DNA from 2 places in the Leclercia sp. genome. Region 2 is predicted to be linked to the other one. Evidence: predicted binding sites of a transcription regulator. Region 2 holds the regulator's gene; the other holds the start of a gene.
The links. The regulator PurR, encoded in region 2, represses purine synthesis genes. The targets are predictions, from matches to a motif close to CANGCAAACGTTTGCNTG.
Positions count from the first base shown of each region.

Region 1: purT (formate-dependent phosphoribosylglycinamide formyltransferase) is a predicted target of PurR. The motif match lies at 2,822-2,839, and genes of this name have one in related genera.

Region 1 covers NZ_DAIQCE010000001.1:519,372-523,655, forward strand. The annotation lists gene edd (phosphogluconate dehydratase) at 1-839, shown strand, start outside; gene V7Q49_RS02340 (bifunctional 4-hydroxy-2-oxoglutarate aldolase/2-dehydro-3-deoxy-phosphogluconate aldolase) at 879-1,520, shown strand; gene purT (formate-dependent phosphoribosylglycinamide formyltransferase) at 1,610-2,788, opposite strand; gene yebF (protein YebF) at 2,937-3,290, shown strand; gene V7Q49_RS02355 (tellurite resistance TerB family protein) at 3,378-4,028, shown strand; gene ptrB (oligopeptidase B) at 4,119-4,284, shown strand, end outside.
Region 2 covers NZ_DAIQCE010000001.1:1,367,704-1,371,987, forward strand. The annotation lists gene sodB (superoxide dismutase [Fe]) at 1-340, shown strand, start outside; gene V7Q49_RS06405 (MFS transporter) at 376-1,542, opposite strand; gene cydH (cytochrome bd-I oxidase subunit CydH) at 1,708-1,797, opposite strand; gene purR (HTH-type transcriptional repressor PurR) at 2,093-3,118, shown strand; gene punR (DNA-binding transcriptional activator PunR) at 3,115-4,047, opposite strand; gene punC (purine nucleoside transporter PunC) at 4,163-4,284, shown strand, end outside.

The DNA.
Region 1 (4,284 bases), 850 kb from region 2:
ACCTGTCTGAAGTGGTGCCGTTGATGACCCGTCTCTACCCGAACGGCCCGGCGGACATTAACCATTTCCAGGCAGCGGGCGGTGTGCCGGTGCTGATGCGCGAGCTGATGAAAGGCGGCCTGCTGCACGAGGACGTCAACACGGTGGCCGGTTTCGGCCTCCAGCGTTACACCCTGGAGCCGTGGCTGAACGACGGCGAGCTGGACTGGCGTGAAGGGGCGCATGCTTCGCTGGATGATAGCGTGATCGCCACCTTTGATAAGCCCTTCTCTCACCACGGCGGAACAAAGGTGCTGACCGGCAATCTGGGTCGGGCAGTCATGAAAACCTCTGCGGTGCCGGTGGAAAACCAGATCATCGAAGCTCCGGCAGTGGTGTTCGAGAGCCAGCATGACGTGTTGCCTGCCTTCGAAGCCGGTCTGCTGGACAAAGACTGCGTGGTCGTGGTCCGTCATCAGGGACCAAAAGCGAACGGCATGCCAGAATTACATAAACTAATGCCGCCACTTGGTGTATTATTGGACCGCTGTTTCAAAATTGCGTTAGTAACCGATGGACGCCTCTCCGGCGCATCAGGTAAAGTGCCTTCTGCCATCCATGTCACCCCGGAAGCCTACGACGGTGGATTGCTGGCAAAAGTGTACGATGGCGACATCATCCGCGTTAACGGTCAGACCGGCGAGTTGACCTTACTGGTGGATGAGGCGGTCCTTGCCGCACGTAAGCCACATATTCCTGACCTGAGCGCATCGCGCGTGGGCACGGGACGCGAAATGTTCAGTGCGCTGCGCGAGAACCTCTCCGGCGCAGAGCAGGGCGCGACCTGTATTACGTTTTAAGACGACAAGAATTATCGATCTGGCGAGAGAAAAACTCTGATGAAAAACTGGAAAACAAGTGCAGAAGCAATCCTGAAAACTGGCCCGGTAGTGCCGGTTATCGTGGTTAACAAGTTGGAACACGCTGTACCGATGGCGAAAGCGTTGGTTGCCGGTGGCGTTCGCGTCCTGGAAGTCACCCTGCGTACCGCCTGTGCAATGGATGCCATTCGCGCCATCGCCAAAGAAGTGCCGGAAGCCATCATCGGCGCGGGCACCGTGCTGAACCCACAGCAGCTGGCTGAAGTCACCGAAGCCGGTGCGCAGTTCGCCATCAGCCCGGGTCTGACCGAGCCCCTGCTGAAAGCGGCAACCGAAGGCTCCATCCCTCTGATCCCGGGTATCAGCACCGTATCGGAGCTGATGCTGGGTCTGGACTACGGTCTGAAAGAGTTCAAATTCTTCCCGGCGGAAGCTAACGGCGGCACCAAAGCGCTGCAGGCTATCGCAGGTCCGTTCGCCAACGTGCGTTTCTGCCCGACCGGTGGTATCTCCCCGGCGAACTACCGTGACTACCTGGCGCTGAAAAGCGTGCTGTGCATCGGTGGCTCCTGGCTGGTTCCCGCGGATGCGCTGGAAGCGGGCGACTGGGATCGCATCACTAAGCTGGCGCGCGAAGCGGTAGAAGGCGCGCAGCAGTAAGATGGTGTTTTGCCGGGTGGCGGCTTCGCCTTACCCGGGCTACGAAATACATCAAACGCGATAAAAACGGGCCGACAGGCCCGTTTTTTTTATCCTGCAACCTGCACGCTGGCAGCGGCCTGTTTCGCCCGCTCTACCGCTTCTTCCACGTTTTCGCCTGTCGCCAGCGCGACGCCTAAGCGACGCGAACCCTCTATTTCCGGCTTACCAAACAGACGCAGCTGCAGGCCCGCGCCTACGGCGGCATCGACGTTATCAAACGTGACGTTCTGGCTGGTCAGCTGCGGCAGGATTACCGCCGACGCCGCCGGGCCATACTGACGCACGCCGCCGACCGGCAGGCCAAGGAAGGCGCGAACGTGCAGGGCGAACTCGGAGAGATCCTGGGAAATCAGGGTTACCATGCCGGTATCGTGCGGACGTGGAGAGACTTCACTGAAAATCACCTCATCGCCGCAGACAAACAGCTCGACGCCAAACAGACCGTGGCCGCCCAGAGCCAGCACCACTTTACGGGAGATCTCCTCGGCGCGCGCGCGGGCCAGAGGGCTCATCTGCTGCGGCTGCCAGGACTCACGGTAGTCGCCATCTTCCTGGCGATGGCCAATCGGATCGCAGAAGTGTACGCCATCGACAGCGCTGACGGTCAACAGGGTGATCTCAAAATCAAACTTCACCACGCCCTCAACGATTACCCGTCCGGCGCCTGCGCGGCCACCCTGCTGGGCGTAATCCCAGGCCCGATCCAGCTGGTCGGCGCTGCGTACAAAGCTCTGCCCCTTGCCGGAGGAGCTCATCACCGGCTTAATGATGCACGGGTAGCCAATCTCATTCACCGCCTGCAGGAAATCGTGCTTGCTGTCGGCAAAACGGTAGCTTGACGTCGGCAGGGCCAGCTCTTCCGCCGCCAGGCGGCGAATGCCTTCCCGGTTCATGGTCAGCTTCGCAGCGCGGGCGCAGGGCACCACGCGCTGGCCTTCGGCTTCCAGCGCCAGCAGGGTATCGGTGGCGATGGCTTCGATTTCCGGCACTACGAAGTGCGGTTTTTCGGCGGCAATCACCGCGCGCAGGGCGTCGCCATCGAGCATATTAATCACGTGCGAGCGATGGGCTACGTGCATGGCCGGGGCATCGGCATAGCGATCGACGGCGATCACTTCAACCCCTAAACGCTGGCATTCAATCGCCACCTCTTTGCCCAGTTCACCGGAGCCGAGCAACATTACGCGCGTCGCTGCCGGGCGCAGCGCAGTTCCTAAACGAGTCATAATCATCCCCCTGAAAAAGTTGCGCGCAGTATAAACGAAAACGTTTGCGTCTGTCTTGCTTCGCGGAAATCAGCTGCGCCGACAGGCGGTTATTTGCATCGCCACATTTTTCGACCATGCTTTTGGGGAGCCAATACAGGAGATCGTAATGAACAGAACAGGGGTAGTAATGGCGCTGGCGCTGCTGGGTGCCAGCCTGACGGCGCAGGCAGCCGATGAGAAAACCGTGAAGTTTCCAGCCTGTGAAGGCCAGGATGCCGAGGGCATTGCCGCCAGCGTGAAGCGGGACTATCTGCAAAACCGCATCGTGCGCTGGGCCGACGATCAAAAGACCCTCGGCCAGGCCGACCCGGTGGCGTGGATCAATCCGAAGGAGGTGAAGGGTGAAAACGATCGCTGGACCGTCCCGCTGACGGTGCGCGGTAAAAACACCGATATTCACTATCAGGTTAAAGTGGACTGTAAAGCGGGCAGCGCGCAGTACCTGTCACCGAAAAAGTGAATTTTCGCTTCTTTTGTCGCGGCAGACATTTCCTGACATCCCCTCGCTTAGGCTGTGAGATTCATCCACCGTTAAGTGAGGGAAATCATGTCAAACTGGCTGAATCAATTGCAGTCTCTACTTGGGCAGAAAACGGGATCTACCTCGGGTGAAGGGCTGAGCAAAATGCTCGCACCAGGGGCGCTTGGCGGTCTTGCCGGGCTGCTGGTGGCGAACAAAACCTCGCGTAAGCTGCTGGCGAAATACGGCACCGGCGCCCTGCTGGCGGGCGGCGGCGCGATTGCCGGCACCGTGCTGTGGAATAAATACAAGGATAAGGTGCGCGCTGCCCATCAGGGTGAACCGCAGTTTGGTCAGCAGACCTCGGCGCTGGATGTGCGCAGCGAAAGGCTGATCCTGGCGCTGGTCTTTGCGGCGAAGAGTGACGGCCACATTGACGACCAGGAGCGCACCGCTATAGAGCAGCAGCTGCGGGAAGCGGGCGTGGAGGAGCAGGGCAGAGCGCTGGTGGCCCAGGCCATTGAGCAGCCGCTTGATCCACAGCGTCTGGCGCAGGGGATCAAAAATGAAGAGGAAGCGCTGGAACTCTATTTCCTGAGCTGTGCGGCGATCGATATCGATCACTTTATGGAGCGTAGCTATCTCGATGCGCTGGGCGATGCGCTGAAAATCCCGACCGAGGTCCGGGAGGGGATTGAGCAGGATATTCGCCAGCAAAAACAGGCGCTCCCCGGCTAACTTTTTACCCCAGGGTATCCCGTTTCGCTTGCATCGTGCGCATGTTTTGCCAACCTTATAGGGTGTTAAACGTAAAAGAATCATACTGACATGCCACCTAAAGCCCAACGCATACCGCACGCTCTCACCGCGCACGGTGACACGCGTATCGACAACTATTACTGGTTGCGCGACGATACCCGCTCACAGCCGGAGGTACTGGACTACCTCCACGATGAAAATGACTATGGCCGCCGGGTCATGTCGACGCAGCAGG
Region 2 (4,284 bases):
GGCACCCAATGCTGGCGGCGAACCCACGGGTGAGCTGGCTGCGGCCATCACTGCTGCGTTCGGCAGCTTTGCGGAATTTAAAGCGAAGTTTACCGATGCTGCGGTGAAGAACTTTGGCGCAGGCTGGACCTGGCTGGTAAAAGAGGCAGACGGCAAACTGGCGATCGTCTCTACGTCTAACGCGGGAACGCCGTTAACCACCCGCGCGACTCCGCTGCTGACCGTCGACGTCTGGGAACATGCGTATTACATCGATTACCGTAATGCGCGCCCGAATTACCTCGAGCACTTCTGGGCGCTGGTAAACTGGGAATTTGTGGCGAAGAACTTCGCGGCATAATGAAAACGCCGAAGGGAACTCCTTCGGCGTTATTTTTATTCGGTGGCGCAAACCGGCTCAGGTTGTTTTCGCCCGGAGGCAAAGACCAGAATAAGTCCCAGGGCGGCGATAATGGCCCCCATCACCGGTACGAAGCTGTAACCCATCCCGCTGGATATCACTGCCCCACCGGCTGCCGCACCCAGCGCATTGCCCAGGTTGAAAGCACCGATATTTACAGACGATGATAATCCCGGCGCATCGCTTGCGACGCGCATGACGCGCATCTGCAGCGGCGGTACCACCGCAAAGGTCGCCATGCCCCATACCACCATCGCCACGGCCGCGCCCACTTCATTACGCGCCAGCCAAGGGATCGCCAGCATGATGACAATCAGCAGCAGTAAAAAGCCTTTCAGGGTGCCGCTCACGGACTTATCCGCCAGCTTGCCGCCCAGATAGTTGCCGATGGAAAAACCAACGCCAATCAGCACCAGCATGGCGGTGATAAAGGCCGGGGTCGCCTGGTTGATGTCATGCAGCACCGGGGCAATATAGGTATAGAGGGTGAACATCGCGCCAGCGCCGAGGACGGTGGTCAGCAAGGCAGATAACACCTGCGGACGCAGCAGAACCGCCAGCTCTTTGCGCACTTCCGGCTTTTCGCCCGCCCCACCCGCAGGTAAGGAGAAGAACAGCGCGATCATCGAGACGACACCCAGCAGCGCGGTAGCCAGGAAGGACATCCGCCAGCCAATGACTTCGCCCATCCAGGTTGCGGCAGGCACGCCGCCAATATTGGCGATGGTCAGGCCCATAAACATGGTGGCGACGGCGCTGGCCTGCTTGTGTTTCGGCACCACGCTTGCGGCCACTACCGACCCGAGGCCAAAGAAGGCACCGTGGTTCAGGCTGGTGAGAATACGCGACAGCATCAGGGTGGTGTAATCCGGCGAGAGCGCCGAGAGAACGTTACCCACGGTAAAGATCGCCATCAGAAAGATCAGCGCGTTGCGGCGTCCGCGATGGGACAGCAGGAGGGTCATCAGGGGCGCGCCCACCATCACGCCGATGGCGTAGGCGCTGATCAGCATGCCTGCAGCGGGAATAGAGACATCCACGCCCCGGGCAATAACCGGTAGCAGGCCCATCGGGGAAAATTCGGTGGTACCGATACCAAAGGCACCAATGGCCAGGGCCAGCAGCGGAAAATTGATTCTCATACTTCAACTCCAGACACCGTGTCGTCAGGCGACACAGAACAATGAAGGCGAAAGCATGACATCAATCACAAAAAATGAGAAGTTAACAATTTAGCAAAAGATTTTTGCAGGGCGCGTAACAATAAGCGAAAAGGAACGAGGGAGAGCTGACCTCTCCCGCATCAATCAGTGCAGTGCCGCAGTCAGACCGCTGGCAACAATCAGACTCAGAACAATAATGGTAGTAATCAGCGAAAACTTAAGATCGGTACTCATCAATTTTTCTCCTTTTAATCACCCTACGAAGAGTGAGCTTGCTCATTTTTACACAGTTGAGGGTAAAAATCTTGCAGGATTTAGATTGATATCGGTTTTTGCTCTTCCCCTTTGGGCCAAGATAAGACAAAATTCCACGCTAAATTTATTAGCGTACCGGCCATTGACCCCCTCCTGACGTCCTGTGTCGTTTTCCCGGCGTACCGCAATTCAAATTGCGCAATTAGGGCGAGTGAAGGCAAACGTTTACCTATTGGTTTTTCAGGAGCTTAGATATGGTCTGGAGTGACATCTGATGGCAACAATTAAAGACGTGGCGAAACGCGCAAACGTTTCCACTACAACCGTATCACATGTTATTAACAAAACCCGCTTTGTCGCGGAAGAGACCCGCAACAACGTCTGGGCGGCCATTAAAGAGCTGCACTACTCTCCAAGCGCCGTGGCCCGTAGTCTGAAGGTGAATCACACCAAATCGATCGGCCTGCTGGCGACCAGCAGTGAAGCGCCCTATTTTGCGGAAATTATTGAAGCGGTAGAGAAGAACTGCTTCCAGAAAGGCTACACCCTGATCCTCGGCAACGCCTGGAACAGCCTCGAAAAACAGCGGGCCTATCTGTCGATGATGGCGCAAAAGCGCGTCGACGGTCTGCTGGTGATGTGTTCCGAATACCCGGAACCCCTGCTCACCATGCTGGAAGAGTATCGCAATATTCCGATGGTGGTGATGGACTGGGGCGAAGCGAAGGCCGACTTTACCGATTCGGTGATCGATAACGCCTTTGAAGGCGGCTACATGGCCGGTCGTTATCTGATCGAACGCGGCCACCGCGAAATCGGCGTGATCCCGGGGGCGCTGGAGCGCAACACCGGTGCCGGGCGTCTGGCGGGCTTTATGAAGGCGATGGAAGAGGCATTAATCACGGTGCCGGAAAACTGGATCGTGCAGGGTGACTTTGAGCCGGAGTCCGGCTACCGCGCCATGCAGCAGATCCTCTCCCAGAGCCCGCGTCCAACCGCCATCTTCTGCGGCGGGGATATTATGGCGATGGGTGCGCTCTGCGCCGCCGATGAGATGGGTCTGCGCGTTCCGCAGGACGTTTCGCTGATCGGGTATGATAACGTGCGCAACGCCCGCTTCTTTACCCCGGCGCTGACCACCATCCACCAGCCGAAAGATTCGCTGGGGGAGACCGCCTTCAATATGCTGCTGGACCGTATCGTCAATAAGCGCGAAGAGTCCCAGTCCATTGAGGTACATCCGCGCCTGATTGAACGCCGCTCCGTCGCGGATGGTCCGTTCCGCGACTACCGCCGTTAATCCTCTCCGGGAGCCAGCATCTCTGGCTCCCGCAGCCACTCCCGGTTCATCGTTTCACTGTCTCCCAGATAATCCAGCAGCCAGGCCAAAGCCGGCGACATATCGTTTTGTTGCCAGGTCAGGCAGCACGCCGCATCCGGGAAGGGATTTTCCAGCGTTAGCTCAACCCACTTGCCGCTGTCGATCCACGGTCGGGCAAAATGCACCGGCACCATCCCCACGCACAGGCCGGCCGAGAGGCAGGTGGCCGACGATTCCCAGTCGGGTGTAACAATCCGCCGCTGGTTGTCCAGCAGCCAGGTGATGCGTTTCGGCAGCGAGCGGGAGGTGTCTTCGCGCACCAGCGAGGGCCAGTTGCGCAGGGTATCATCGCTGAGCGGCCCTTCCATGGCGGCCAGCGGATGATGGCTGGCGACCACGCAAATCCAGCTCAGCGTGCCCATATCACGAAACGCATAGCGTCCCCCGACCGGGATCGCCTGGGTGGCACCTATCGCCATCTCCACCCTGCCGTCCGCCAGCGCGTCCCAGACGCCGTTAAAGACCTCCTGCGAGACCCGCAGCTCGACGTCCGAAAAGTGGCGGTAAAAATCGACAATCATCTGCCGGGTGCGCTCGGGGCGCACGATATTATCCACCGCAATGGAGATATGGCTGCGCCAGCCGTTGGCGATCTGCTGACACTGTTCGCGGGTGATCTGCATTTTTTTGATAACAGACCGCCCCTCTTTCAGAAACCAGGTCCCGGCGGGGGTCAACTCCACGTCGCGATGACGCCGTTCAAACAGCGGCACCGCCAGCCACTCCTCCAGCTGACGCACGGTATAGCTGATGGCGGACGGAACGCGATGCAGCTCCTGCGCTGCTCCGCTGAAGCTGCCGTTACGCGCGACGGCATCCACCACTTCAAGAGAATATTCTGACCACATTTTCTGCCTGCAAAATTTTTGAACGCAACCGCCAAATATTAGCGTTTCACAAGCGGGTTTGCACTCCCTACACTCAGCGCCTACCCATACCTGCGCCCAAACGGAGAATAGAACAATGACACCCGGGAAAGGATTTTTAGTCTGGCTCGGCGGCTTAAGCGTGCTGGGCTTCCTCGCCACCGATATGTACCTGCCTGCCTTCTCGATCATGCAGGAGGATCTGCAAACCCCGGCGGC